Regions from separate parts of the Faecalibacterium sp. OM04-11BH genome, predicted to be linked through region 1. Evidence: predicted binding sites of a transcription regulator. Region 1 holds the regulator's gene; each other region holds the start of a gene.

What was found. Region 1 encodes Rex, which represses fermentation and respiration genes when NADH is low (regulators of the CRP and FNR family bind a similar motif). Its sites were predicted from a motif close to ATTGTTAANNNNTTAACAAT; they were not measured.
Region 2: fucO (lactaldehyde reductase) is a predicted target of Rex. The motif match lies at 1,519-1,538, and genes of this name have one in related genera.
Region 3: DXB44_RS07905 (phosphoglycerate kinase) is a predicted target of Rex. The motif match lies at 1,748-1,767, and genes of this name have one in related genera.
Region 4: DXB44_RS02920 (butyryl-CoA:acetate CoA-transferase) is a predicted target of Rex. The motif match lies at 1,567-1,586, and genes of this name have one in related genera.

What each region holds. Positions count from the first base shown of each region.
Region 1 is NZ_QULS01000003.1:49,458-52,881, reverse strand. It holds gene DXB44_RS03865 (DNA translocase FtsK) at 1-159, opposite strand, end outside; gene DXB44_RS03860 (ATP-dependent Clp protease proteolytic subunit) at 423-1,106, opposite strand; gene DXB44_RS03855 (redox-sensing transcriptional repressor Rex) at 1,361-2,002, shown strand; gene DXB44_RS03850 (thymidine kinase) at 2,007-2,612, shown strand.
Region 2 is NZ_QULS01000007.1:92,932-96,355, reverse strand. It holds gene DXB44_RS08050 (GNAT family N-acetyltransferase) at 1-76, shown strand, start outside; gene DXB44_RS08045 (sugar phosphate isomerase/epimerase family protein) at 278-1,126, opposite strand; tRNA gene DXB44_RS08040 (tRNA-Thr) at 1,298-1,372, opposite strand; gene fucO (lactaldehyde reductase) at 1,608-2,756, shown strand; gene DXB44_RS08030 (putative ABC transporter permease) at 2,985-3,424, shown strand, end outside.
Region 3 is NZ_QULS01000007.1:63,919-67,342, reverse strand. It holds gene truB (tRNA pseudouridine(55) synthase TruB) at 1-643, shown strand, start outside; gene ribF (riboflavin biosynthesis protein RibF) at 665-1,582, shown strand; gene DXB44_RS07905 (phosphoglycerate kinase) at 1,882-3,090, shown strand; gene tpiA (triose-phosphate isomerase) at 3,194-3,424, shown strand, end outside.
Region 4 is NZ_QULS01000002.1:243,131-246,554, forward strand. It holds gene DXB44_RS02910 (acetyl-CoA C-acetyltransferase) at 1-676, opposite strand, end outside; gene coaD (pantetheine-phosphate adenylyltransferase) at 758-1,258, opposite strand; gene DXB44_RS02920 (butyryl-CoA:acetate CoA-transferase) at 1,761-3,107, shown strand; gene DXB44_RS02925 (AI-2E family transporter) at 3,156-3,424, shown strand, end outside.

The DNA of each region.
Region 1 (3,424 bases):
GTGGAGCACCCGCCATACGGAATCGCCCTGCACAAAGGCCAGCACCATCAGCAGCAGGCCGCCGAACAGGGTGCCAAGCCCTGCCGGGAGCCGCTGTTCTGCCTTTTTACGGCGGGCAGCAGTGCGCCGTTTCGTTGATTTTCGTTTTTTCGTTGCCATTCTACTCTGTTCCCCAACTTCCCATAGACACAATAATTGATTTTACTATTGTACCACGCAAGGGCAAAAATGGCAAACCATAATGTTGTTTTTCTTGAGGAAAATGGAACGAACCCCCTCAGTCTTTGCTTCGCAAAGCCAGCTCCCCCAAGGGGACGCCTTTTGTGGTAGAGATAAACGTTCCCGTTGCCACTGAAGCCGTCCCCTTGGGGAAGGTGGCATCGCCGCAGGCGATGACGGAAGGGGTAAACCCACAACACACTTTACCCCCGCTCGATCTCCCTGTACAGCCACGTCAGCGCGTCCGAAAGACCGCCCAGCTCGTCGATGAGCTTTTCCTTTACGGCGCGGCGTCCGTCCAGTACCGTGCCCATGTCCATGACCAGCTCCCCGGTGTGGAGCATCAGCTGGGTGTAGCGCTTTTCCGGCATACCGCTGTGGGCGGCTACAAAACCGGTGATGCGCTGCTGCATCTGCTCGAAGCAGTGCATGGTCTGCGGCACGCCTAAGATCAGCCCGGAGTGCCGCACCGGATGCACCGTCATGGTGGCGGTGGGGACAATAAAGCTGTGCCGCGCGCTGACCGCCAGCGGGATGCCGATGGAGTGCCCGCCGCCCAGCACCAGCGTGGCGCTGGGCTTGGAGATACTGGCGATCAGCTCCGCCAGTGCAAGCCCAGTCTCCACATCGCCGCCCACCGTGTTCAGCAGCACCAGCAGCCCCTCGATACGGGGGTCCTCCTGCACCGCCACCAGCTGGGGGATGACGTGCTCGTACTTGGTGGTCTTTTGCCCCTGCGGCGCTTCGGTATGCCCTTCGATCTGGCCGATGACGGTCAGGCAGTGGATGACATGACCGCCCCGGCTCAGGGTGACCGTGCCCAGATCCTCGATATCCTCTTTTTCCATCCGGTGCTGCTCTGCGGGGGTGTCTTTTGCCGTATCCATGCGCATTCTCCTTCCGTAGCGGGGTCTTTGTGGGGTCAGTATCCCCCGGCATCCGGGGAAGTATACAGGAGAAAAGAAACAAAAAACTTTGTGAATTTTTTGCTTTTTTATAAATAGGTATTTGACATTCGCCTTTCATGCTGTATACTTTAAATAATATAACAGGATAAAACGGAACATCTCTCTGCGCGCAAAGAAGCCCCTTGCATGGCGGCAGAAGCTGCAGCGCGTTGGGCAGAAAGGAGAATTTTCCTATGAACACCCCCCAAAAAGCATCGATCCCTGTGATCAAGCGTCTCCCCAAATATTACCGGTATCTGCGCTCCTTGCAGGACGACGGCATTACCAGCATCTCCTCCCGGGAGCTGGCTTCCCAGATGGGCACCACTGCCTCGCAGGTGCGGCAGGACTTCAACTGCATCGGTGACGTGAACGGACGGCAGGGCATCGGCTACTCGGTGGAGAACCTGCTTTCCATTCTGGAAAGCCTGCTGTTTGGCAACGGCGACCGTCTGCCCACCATCCTGATCGGCTGCGGCCGTCTGGGCAAGGCGGTGAGCCGCTTTATCACCACCGACACCAACGGCTACAAGCTGATCGCGGCCTTTGACGTGGCCGAGAACGAGGTGGGCAAGGAGATCAGCGGCATCCGCATCCGTCACATTGACGAGCTGGAGGCCTTCTGCGAGGAAAACAAGCCCAAGGTGGCGGTGCTCTGCGTCCCCCGCGATGGTGCACAGCAGGTCAGCGGACGGCTGGTGGATCTGGGCATCGAGGGCTTCTGGAACTTCTCCCACTATGATCTGTCGGTGCCTTACCCCGATGTGGTGGTGGAAAACGTCCATCTGGGCGACAGCCTGATGAGTCTGGGCTACCGTCTGCGCAATCAGGAGTGACGGCATGGCAAAATTGTATTTCCGCTACGGTGCCATGAACAGCGGCAAGAGCACGGCGCTGATGCAGGTGGCACACAACTACGAAGAGCAGGGCATGAAGGTGCTCATTTTAAAGCCGCAGGTGGATACCAAGGGCGGCGGGGAGCTGGTGAGCCGTCTGGGCGTGCGCCGCAAAGCAGACCTGCTGATCCCGCCGGAGCTGGACGTGTTCGAAGCCGTGAAGGCGGCAAACGATGCTTCTGGCCCACTGGCCTGTGTGCTGTGCGACGAGAGCCAGTTCTTTACCCCGGAGCAGGCCGAGCAGCTGTTCATGATCACGGTAGATCTGAACATCCCGGTGATTTGCTACGGTCTGCGGGCAGATTTTTCCCTCAAGGGCTTCCCGGGCTCTACCCGTCTGCTGGAGCTGGCACACACCATCGAGGAGATGAAAACGATCTGCACCTGCGGGCGCAAAGCCATCTGCAACTGCCGCAAGGTGAACGGGCAGTTCGTCTTTGAAGGCGAGCAGGTAGCCATCGACCTTGAAAACGATGTGCAGTACGTCAGCATGTGCCCCCAGTGCTACTTCAAGGCGCGGCGGGCGTTCTACGCTGCAAAGAAAAACTGAGATACCTTTATGTTGTATACAAGCCGCTGTACCGCGCTGGGTGCAGCGGCTTTTTTGCGTGATTTGCGGAAGAGCTACCCCCTCAGCCTCGCTGCGCTCCGCGGGGGAGGTTTTTGCTTGCCGGGGGATGTTCTCTTTTGACACCAAAAGAGAACCAGAAAAGTGCCAGCGATTTCGACGCGCTGGAGCCACGAAAAAGGGGCTGCTCGCCCCTTTTAACCCCAAAGGGGTGGGCTACACCGGAAAAAACTGAAGATTCACGCCTGTTCGGCGTGAAGATCTTTTAACCGTTTTTTCCGGCTCCGCCGATTTGAAGCCCCTCAGTCGCTGCGCGACAGCTCCCCCAAGGGGGAGCGGGCACGCCCGCAAGCTTTGCACTTTAGCTGGAAACTGTATCGCTATGCCAAGGGCTCTCCCTTTGAGGAAAGACTTCCCCCGTTCCGGGGGAAGATGTCGCGCAGCGACAAAAGGGGGAGTCTGTCACCGTAGGTGACGGAGAGGGCGCACGCCGCTAGCCCTATTTTAAAGTATCAAACGCAATAAAAAAAACCTTCCCCACCACCGCCAAAAGCCGTCCCCTTGGGGAAGGTGGTTGCGAACACAGTGAGCAGACGGAAGGGGGATCCCTGACAGGCTGTATACAGACTGATATATTAATTTGCTGCGTTTCGCGGCCACTGATATATCAACTGGGTGAAATACGCACGTTTTTTGCGCTATTGATATATCAGTTCAGACTAGGCAGTTACTCAACGGAGAGGAGAGGGAGAGGGAAAAGAAGAGAGCAGCGGGGGCGGCAGGACATAAAAAAT
Region 2 (3,424 bases), on a different contig from region 1:
CGGCGGGGTGGTGTGGTACCAGATGCGGCTGGACAGCTCTTATGGGAATACCCTGCCATCAGCTTCCGAAAATTGACAAACAATTCTTGATGCCTCGGCGAAGGCATCCTGCATCACCGGCGGTGTGCTGAGTGTGGACGGCTTGGCAAGGGTCTGACTACCTGCTGACATAGAATAACAAAAAAGTCTGAACTGAGGCATCCGCCACCGGTTCAGACTTTTTTATACCATAAAACCACAGACGGTTGCGGACAGCAGCGTGCAGTTTAAGCTACTGTCAGCACTCGTCGTACTGCTTTTGCAGATAGTGCAGGCATTGGACGGCGTTTTCCGGGGTGGTGTTCTCCAAGGTGGCGAACACATAGGGCTTCTGTTCCTTGGCAAACCGCAGAATGGTGCGGTAGTCGCCCATGCCACCCTGTCCGGCACCGGTGGCAGCCAGCTGACCGCCGGCGTCCTGCCGCAAAAAGTCCTTGAAGTGGATCATGGCAACATCCTTGCCCAGCAGCTCGATGGCTTCGGCAAACACTTCCTCCCGGCGGTCCACGTTTTCCATGTTCAAAAGGTTCACCGGGTCCAGCAAAATCTGCAGATTGGGGCTGCCAATCTCATCCAGCACGGTGCGGGCGCGGCGGGCGTCATACACGATATGCTTGACCACCGGCTCAATGGCAATGGTCACGCCGTACTGCTCGGCGCAGCGCACCACCGGCTTGAAGTTTTTGATAAAGGTGGCAAGGGCGGCATCGCTGCGGCACTCCGGGCAGAACTTGTACTCCGCGTTGGGTGCTCCGGTCTCGGTGCCCACCATGCCACAGCCCAGCAGGCTGGCAAAGCGGATATGTGCGTAGTACTTTTCCTGAATGGCGTGCAGAGCATCCGTATCCGGGTGCGCCAGATTCAGGTAGTTGCCCAGCACCGCAATGTCCAGCTCGTTTTTGGCAAACAGGCGGCGCAGATAGGCCGCGTAGCCGGGGGTGAGAGCAGAGGGGGTGTTGGGCACCTCCTTCAGGGATTTGCTCAGTGCCAGATGCACGCAGGAAAAGCCCTTCTTGCGTACCAGCGGCAGCACCTGCTCAATGGGCAGCTTTTCCGCGTCGTGCAGACGCAGACCGAATTGGATCATGCTTGGTTCCTCCTTTGGTTTGGGTGCATTTTTACCATTATACACCAAAACTGTCTGCGGGGGAACACCCCAAGCCCCTTTAGAAGCTGCTTTAAAGCGCGAAATGTTGTCCAAAGTGTTGTCCACATAGCAAAAGCCGCCCGGATTCCAACGAATCTAAGCGGCTTTTCTTGGAGCTGGTGACAGGAGTTGAACCTGCAACCCACTGATTACAAATCAGTTGCGCTGCCATTGCGCCACACCAGCAAAGGTTACTAGGATAGTATAACACAGGCACGGCCATTTGGCAAGGATTGTTTTTTTGCAGGGGATAATAATGCCGGAAAACGGACAAAAATGATAGAAAACAATACACAAGTATAAAAATATACTACAAATTTAAACAATTTTACATTGCAAATTTTTTGACGATGTGCTATGCTGAAACGTAGAGAAACGCCGCCGGAAAGGCGGCTGCAAACAGATTTGGAGGATTTGTATTATGGCTGACCGCATTGTTCTGAATACCATCTCCTACCACGGCCACGGTGCCATCGAGAACATCGTTCCCGAGCTGACCGCCCGTGGCTACAAGAAGGCTTTCGTCTGCTCCGACCCCGACCTGATCAAGTTCGGCGTTACCAAAAAGGTCACCGACCTGCTGGATGCCGCAAACTTTGCCTACGCTGTTTACAGCGAGATCAAGCCCAACCCCACCATCGCCAACGTACAGGACGGCGTGGCTGCCTTCAAGGCTGCCGAGGCTGACTGCATCGTGACCATTGGCGGTGGCTCCTCCATGGATACCGCAAAGGCCATCGGCATCATCATCAATAACCCCGAGTTTGCGGACGTCCGCTCTCTGGAAGGCGTTGCCCCCACCAAGAAGCACGCGGTGTTCACCATTGCAGTGCCCACCACTGCCGGTACTGCTGCTGAGGTCACCATCAACTACGTCATCACCGATGTGGAGAAGAAGCGCAAGTTCGTCTGCGTGGATACCAACGATATCCCCGAGATCGCTGTGGTCGACCCCGATATGATGTCCTCCATGCCCAAGGGTCTGACCGCTGCCACCGGTATGGATGCGCTGACCCACGCCATCGAGGGCTACATCACCAAGGGTCATTGCGTCATTTCCGATATGTTCCATCTGGAAGCCATCAAGCTCATCAGCCAGAGCCTGCGCGGCGCTGTGCAGAATACCCCGGAGGGCCGCGAGGGCATGGCTCTGGGTCAGTACATTGCCGGTATGGGCTTCTCCAACGTGGGTCTGGGCATCGTGCACTCCATGGCACACGGCCTGTCTGCCCTGTATGACACCCCGCACGGTGTGGCCTGCGCCATCCTGCTGCCGGTGGGTCTGGAGTACAACAAGAGCGTTGCCGGCGAACGTTACCGTGCCGTGGGCAAGGCCATGGGCGTTATGGGCATCGACGAGATGAACGACGTGGAAGCCGCTGATGCTACCATCGCCGCCGTCAAGCAGCTGAGCGCAGACGTGGGCATCCCCGCAAACCTGCACGGCATCCTGAAGGAAGAGGACATCCAGTTCCTCGCCGAGTCCGCTTTTGCAGACGCCTGCCGTCCCGGCAACCCCCGCGACACCAGCGTGGAGGAGATCGTGGAGCTGTATAAGAGCCAGCTGTAAGCTGTAAAAAATGACCTTGAGAGCCGCTGCACCGTGCTTGTGCAGCGGCTTTTTTAACGGAAAAATGTTTTTAATTGCATTATTCCGGGCAGACTGCGGTCTGCCCGGAATGATGCGTTCGTAAAATGAAAACGCACGCCAATTGTAACATTTTTCTGCCGTCCTCTTGTGCAAACCAGCGCAAGCGAGTACAATTAGAGCATAAAAACAGAAGGCGAGGAAAGCGCGATGACACTGAACTTCTACACGCTGGGCGTGCTGTATCTGATCTATTCCTTCCTTGGGTGGGTAGGGGAGACCGTGGTGGCTACCTTCCGGGGCAAGCGGTTTGCAAACCGCGGCATGGCGGCGGGGCCGTTCTGCTTTGTGTATGGTACCACGGCCATCCTGATGGCAGTGGGCTTTGCAGATATGCGCACAAAGCCGGTGGTGCTGTTCGTGGCCTGTATGCTTACGGCTACCGTGGTGGAGTGGTTCACGGCAAAGCTGCTGGAGCGGCTGCACAACCGCAAATGGTGGGACTACTCGGATAAAAAGTTCAACCTGAATGGTTACGTCTGCCTGCAGTACTCGGTGCTTTGGGGTGCGCTGGGCATGGTGACCGTGCTTTGGGGCAACGGGCTGCTGCTGCGGCTGTGCGCCCTTGTGCCGGACTGGCTGCTGCATCC
Region 3 (3,424 bases), on a different contig from region 1:
CACCGGCACGGTGCTGGAAACTGCCCCTGTCACCGCCGGGGAAAAGGAACTGCTGGCTGTACTGCCGCAGTTTATCGGCCCGCAGATGCAGGTACCGCCCATGTACTCCGCAGTCAAGATCAACGGCCAGCCGCTGTATAAGCTGGCGCGTGAGGGCGTGACCGTGGAGCGCAAGGCGCGCCCTATTGAAATTTACGGTATCGAGTACGGCGGCAGTCCGGCAGAAAACGAGTATGTACTGACGGTGCGCTGCTCCAAGGGCACCTATATCCGCACCCTGCTGGAGGACATCGCCGCCGCCATGGGGCAGAAGGGCACCATGAGCGCTCTGCGCCGCATTGCTGCCGGTCTGTACACCGAAGCAGATGCCCACACGCTGGAAGAAATTCTTGCCGCAAAGGAGCAGGGGAGCGCTGCACTGGAAGCACTGATGCTGCCGGTGGAAAGCGTGTTCACCCCGCTGCCGCTGCTGATGGTGGAGCCGTGGGTGGAGCAGCACCTGTACAACGGCTGTCCCACCAGCCGCTACCCCGCAGCAGACGGACGCTACCGGGTGCGCAATGCCGCCGGGCAGTTCCTTGGCCTTGCCAACATCACCGGCGGGGTGCTCCGGGTGGAAAAACTGTTCGTGGAACGTAATTGAGCAATAAAGGAAACAAGACCCATGCAGATCATTTCTCAGTTTGCCCCGCTGCCGCTGGCACAGCCTGAAAAAGGCACCGCCGTGGCAATGGGCTACTTTGACGGCATCCATATCGGCCACCGGGCGGTGATCGAAGGGGCGGTACAATGGGCAAAGACCCATGATGCAGCTCCGGCGGTGTTCACCTTCCGCCTGCCGGTGGAAAATAAAATGAAGGGCAAGCGCCTGCTCTCCACCGAGGATAAGCACGCTTTGATCCACAGCCTTGGGGTGGAGTATTACCTCACCCCGGACTTTGAGGCGATCAAGGCGCTGAGCCCGGAGGAGTTTGTGCGCGGCATTGTGGAAAACTGCCACGCCCGGGCGCTGTTCTGCGGCGAAAACTTCACCTTTGGTGCAAAGGCTGCCGGTACGCCGGAGCTGCTGCGCACCCTCTGCGCCCCTCTTGGGGTAGAAGTAGTGGTGGTGCCCATGGCACAGTTTGAGGAAAAGCCGGTGTCCTCCACCCGCATCCGCACTGCGCTGGAGGGCGGGGATATCCCCGCCGCCAACGCCATGCTGGGCATGCCCTATGCCATCCGCTTTGCGGTGCAGCACGGGGCAGGGCTGGGGCACACCCTCGGGGTGCCCACCATCAACCAGCTGTACCCGCAGGGTTTCCAGATGCCCCGCAGCGGCATTTATATCACCCGCACCTGCATCAACGGGGTGTGGTATCCTTCGGCCACCGGTCTGGGCAGCCGCCCTACTGTGAACGATGACGCCACCAAGGTGACCTGCGAGACCTTTATCCCGGGCTTTTCCGGCAACCTGTACGGCACCGACCCGGTGGTGGAGTTCTACGCTTACCTGAGCCCCAGCAAAAAGTTTGATACGCTGGACCAGCTGCGGGATTGCATCAACGATGCCGCCCGCCGCGCACAGGAGTATTTTGCATAACGCCTGAATAGCGGAAAAAATTATTTTTATTTGGGGTCGAGAAACGCCTGTGGGCGTTTTTCGACCCCTTTTGTCGTGAAGGAAAACAGTATTTCCGGCGTCTGCGGGCAGAAAAAACCACACTTCGGGCAAAATAGACACATTTCCGTGCAACAATGGCAAATGTTTGTTAAACAATTATCTATCTCATATCCTTGCAATGCACGCAGTTTTTGTTTATAATAGTAGCTGTACGGGGCAAAGCCCCGATTGTGAGCGAGACTCTGGTTCAGAATTATAATTTGAGAGGAGTTTTTACCATGGGTTTAGGTAAGAAGACGATCGACGATCAGAACTACTGCGGCAAGAAGGTGCTTGTCCGCTGCGATTTCAACGTCCCGATGAAGGACGGTGTCATCACCAACGAGAACCGCATCAACGCAGCACTGCCCACCATCCAGAAGCTGGTCAACGATGGCGCTAAGGTCATCCTGTGCAGCCATCTGGGCAAGCCCAAGAACGGCCCCGAGGCTAAGTTCAGCCTGGCTCCCGTTGCTGTGGCTCTGAGCGCAAAGCTGGGCAAGACCGTTGTGTTTGCTGACGACGACAACGTTGTGGGCGAGAACGCAAAGGCTGCTGTGGCTGCCATGAACAACGGCGACGTCGTTTTGCTGCAGAACACCCGTTTCCGCAAGGAAGAGACCAAGAACATGCCCGAGTTCAGCGAGGAGCTGGCTTCTCTGGCTGACGCTTATGTGGACGACGCCTTCGGCAGCTGCCACCGTGCACACTGCTCCACCGCAGGTGTCACCGACTACATCAAGGATACCGCTGTCGGCTACCTGATGGAGAAGGAAATCAAGTATCTGGGCAACGCCGTCAACGACCCCGTCCGTCCCTTCACCGCTATTCTGGGCGGCGCTAAGGTCGCTGATAAGCTGAACGTCATCTCCAACCTGCTGGAGAAGGTCGATACCCTGATCATCGGCGGCGGCATGGCTTACACCTTCGTCAAGGCTCAGGGCTACGAAGTGGGCAAGAGCCTGTGCGACGACACCAAGCTGGACTACTGCAAGGAAATGATGGCTAAGGCCAAGGAGAAGGGCGTCAAGCTGCTGCTGCCTGTGGATGCTGTCTGCATCAAGGACTTCCCCGATCCCATCGACGCTCCTGTGGACGTCACCGTGGTGCCTGTCACCGCTATCCCTGCTGACATGGAGGGCTGCGACATCGGCCCCGAGACCATGAAGCTGTTTGCTGACGCTGTCAAGGCTTCCAAGACCGTTGTCTGGAACGGCCCCATGGGCGTGTTCGAGAACCCCACTCTGGCAGCTGGTACTCTGGCTGTTGCCAAGGCTATGGCTGAGAGCGATGCTACCACCGTCATCGGCGGCGGCGACAGCGCAGCAGCTGTGCAGCAGATGGGTCTGGGCGACAAGATGACCCACATCTCCACCGGCGGCGGCGCTTCTCTGGAGTATCTGGAGGGCAAGGAGCTGCCCGGCATCGCAGTTATCCAGAACGCATAATTTTTCCGGCATCACAATGGGTGCGGCGGCATTTACGCCGCCGCATCTTTTCTTTTTGTGCAGGCAATTTGTAAATATTTACGAAGGTAAGGAGAAAATAACAATGGATAAGGCAAAGCGCAAGGCTATTATCGCTGGCAACTGGAAGATGAACAAGACCGCCTCCGAGGCTGCTGTTCTGGTGGACGAGCTGATCCCCGCTGTGAAGGACGCTACCTGCGAGGTGGTCATCTGCACCCCGTTTACCGATCTGGTCACCGCTGTGGCTAAGACCAAGGGCACCAACATCCATGTTGGCGCCGAGAACGTCCACTTTGAGAAGTCCGGTGCTTTC
Region 4 (3,424 bases), on a different contig from region 1:
CGGTGTCGCCCTTCTTGCCCTTGATGACAACAGGAACGATCTCGTCCTTGAAGGCGCCGTCCTTGATGGCCTTGTCAGCCTTCAGCTGGCTGTTGTATGAGAACTCGTCCAGCATCTCGCGGGTGATGGGGCTGTAGCCGTACTTCTTCTGGTAGGTCTCGTTGGTGCAGACGTTCTCAGCGGTCATGCCCATGTGCTTGTTGAAGCCGCAGGCATCCCACAGTGCATCGTTGACCATGGTATCCACGATCTCGCTCTTGCCCATGGGAGCGCCCATGCGGTAGCCATAGCGAGCCTTCTGCAGTGCGAAGGGAGCCATGTCCATGTTCTCCATGCCGCCTGCAACAACGATATCAGCATCGCCTGCCTCGATCATCTGAGCAGCCATGTTCACGCAGTTCAGACCGGAGCCGCAGACCACGTTGACGGTGACAGCGGGGGTCTCGATGGGCAGGCCAGCCTTCAGGGCAGCCTGACGAGCGACGTTCTGGCCCAGACCAGCCTGAATGACGCAGCCCATGTAAACATGATCGACCTGCTCGGGCTTGACGTTTGCACGGTTCAGAGCCTCCTTGATGACGATGGAGCCCAGCTCAACAGCGGGAACGTTGGCCAGAGTGCCACCGAACTTGCCGATAGCGGTGCGGCATGCAGATGCGATAACGATCTTTTTCATGTGAATAGCCTCCTGAATTGTGTATGTGTGTTACTTATCGGTTACCCATTTATCAAAACGCCCTGCGGCATTTTTGCGGTATCAGATCTTTTCCCTCTCCCGGAGCTGTGCGTATTTTTCGTTGACGGCCTTTTCCACATTGGGTGTGACGAACTTGCTGATGTCACTGCCGTAGTACGCTGCTTCCTTTACAATGGTGGAGGAAAGATAACTCCATTTGATGCTGGTGGCAAGGAACATGGTCTCGATGCCGGGCATCAGTGCGTGGTTGGTTTGCGCAAGCTGGATCTCGTTTTCAAAGTCCGTTACTGCCCGCAGTCCCCGCACCATTACGGATGCGTGACGCTTTTTTGCGAACTCTACGGTCAGGCCGTCGAAGCCTTCCACGGTCACGTTGGGGATGTTCTTGCAGCATTCCTGCAGCATAGCCACCCGTTCCTCCACTGTGAACAGCGGATGCTTGGCGCTGTTGATCAACACCGCCACAATGAGGTGGTCGTTGATCTTTGCTGCGCGTTTGATGATATCAAGGTGTCCCTTGGTGACCGGATCGAACGACCCGGGATAAACTGCTGTTGCCATCGGTCAGTGTCCTCCTTGTGCGCTGTAATTACTAAGCGCGATGTGGTTCTGCCATGATAGCACTTTCCAGCCTTGGGTGCAACCTGAAACTGCTGCGGTGCGTTTTATCGTTAAATTTTAAACGAATCATCCCGCACTGCTCCGCAGTTGCTTCCCACGCTATTAGTAAAGCACATCGTCAAAATTTTATCAAGTCTTTTTCTCAACTTTTTTGTTTTTTGCATACCAAACAATCCCCACATAAAGCCAAGAAAACTGTTCATTATGCTATACTGGCTGTTTTTTAGCCAAAACTATTGATTCTACACTTTGTTAATGTTATAACTAAGTTGAGCTGTTCTGCGCGGAGCGGAGCACACACTGCTGCCTTGTTTATAAGGTTACCATACAGATGTGGCAAAACGGTGTGCATTCCGCAAAACAGGCGTAAAACAGCTGCATAATTTGTCCGCACAGAATTGTTTACAATTCTTTTATGTATTTTAAGAGAGGATGGTTTATAATGGATTGCAAGGAACTGTACGCACAGAAGCTTATGACTGCTGCGCAGGCTGCCGCTCTGGTCAAAAGCGGCGACTGGGTGGATTACGGCTGGGCTGTGAACACCCCTGTGGCCGTGGACGCCGAGCTGGCAAAACGCCTGCCGGAGTTGGAAGGGGTCAACTTCCGGGGCGGCATCCTGATGTGGGTGCCGGAGATCTTCCAGATCAACGACCCTGCTACCCACATGACCTGGAACAGCTGGCACATGGGTGGCATTGAGCGCAAGGCCATTGCGCAGGGTTTCGCCTTCTACTCCCCCATCCGCTACTCTGAGCTGCCCCGCTACTACCGCGAGAGCAGCGACCCCGTGGATGTAGCAGTATTTCAGGTGACCCCCATGGACGAGCACGGCTACTTCAACTTCGGTCCCAGCGCTTCGCATCTGGGTGCTGTGTGCGAAAAGGCCAAGAAGATCATCGTGGAGGTCAACACCAATATGCCGCGCTGCCTTGGTGGCATGGAGAACTGCGTACACGTTTCTCAGGTAAGCGGCATTGTGGAGGGCGCAAATCCCCCCATCGGCCAGATGGCAGCTGCCGGTGCCGCTACCGAGGTGGACCTGAAGGTAGCCAACCTCATCGTGCCGCAGATTCCCAACGGTGCCTGCCTGCAGCTGGGCATCGGCGGCATGCCCAACGCCATCGGCGGGCTGATTGCACAGAGCGATCTGAAGGATCTGGGCGTGCACACCGAGATGTATGTGGATGCCTTTGTGGATATTGCCAAGGCCGGCAAGATCAACGGCAGCCGCAAGCAGCTGGACAAGGGCCGTCAGGTCTACGCCTTTGGTGCCGGCACCCAGAAGATGTACGATTACCTGAACGATAACCCGGAGTGTATGTCTGCCCCGGTGGACTACACCAACGACATCCGCAGCATTTCCGCACTGGACAACTTTATTTCCATCAACAATGCTGTGGATATCGACCTGTTTGGTCAGGTGAACGCCGAGAGCGCCGGTGTGAAGCACATTTCCGGCGCAGGCGGTCAGCTGGACTTCGTGCTGGGCGCATACCTTTCCAAGGGTGGCAAGAGCTTTATCTGCCTGTCCTCCACCTTCTTTAATAAAAAGACCGGCCAGCTGGAAAGCCGCATCCGTCCCACGCTGGAGAATGGCAGCATCGTTACCGACACCCGCGCCAACGTGCACTATCTGTGCACCGAGTATGGCTGCGTGAACCTGAAGGGCTTGACCTCTTGGGAAAAGGCCGAGGCTCTGATCAGCGTGGCACACCCGGACTTCCGTGAGGAGCTGATCCGCGAGGCTGAAAAGCTGCACATCTGGCGCAGAAGCAACAAAATTTAATAAGCGCTGTGGGTATTCCCGCTGCCCGCAGCAGGAATGGAGTTTGTCATGATGGACAAAAAGCCGCACATCAAACCGTATCTCTATGGGATGCTCGCAGGGTTTGGTGCCATTGCACTGAGCATCATCTTCTTTTTCCTTATTTACCGCTTTGACGGCTTCGGCTCGGCCATCTCTACCCTGACCGGCATCCTGATGCCCTTTATCTACGGTGCCGTCATTGCCTATCTGCTCAAGCCGGTATGTAACAGCATCGAAAGCTTTCTGCGCCGGTTCATCCCGGAAAAGATGAATGGTCTGATCAACGCGCTGTCCGT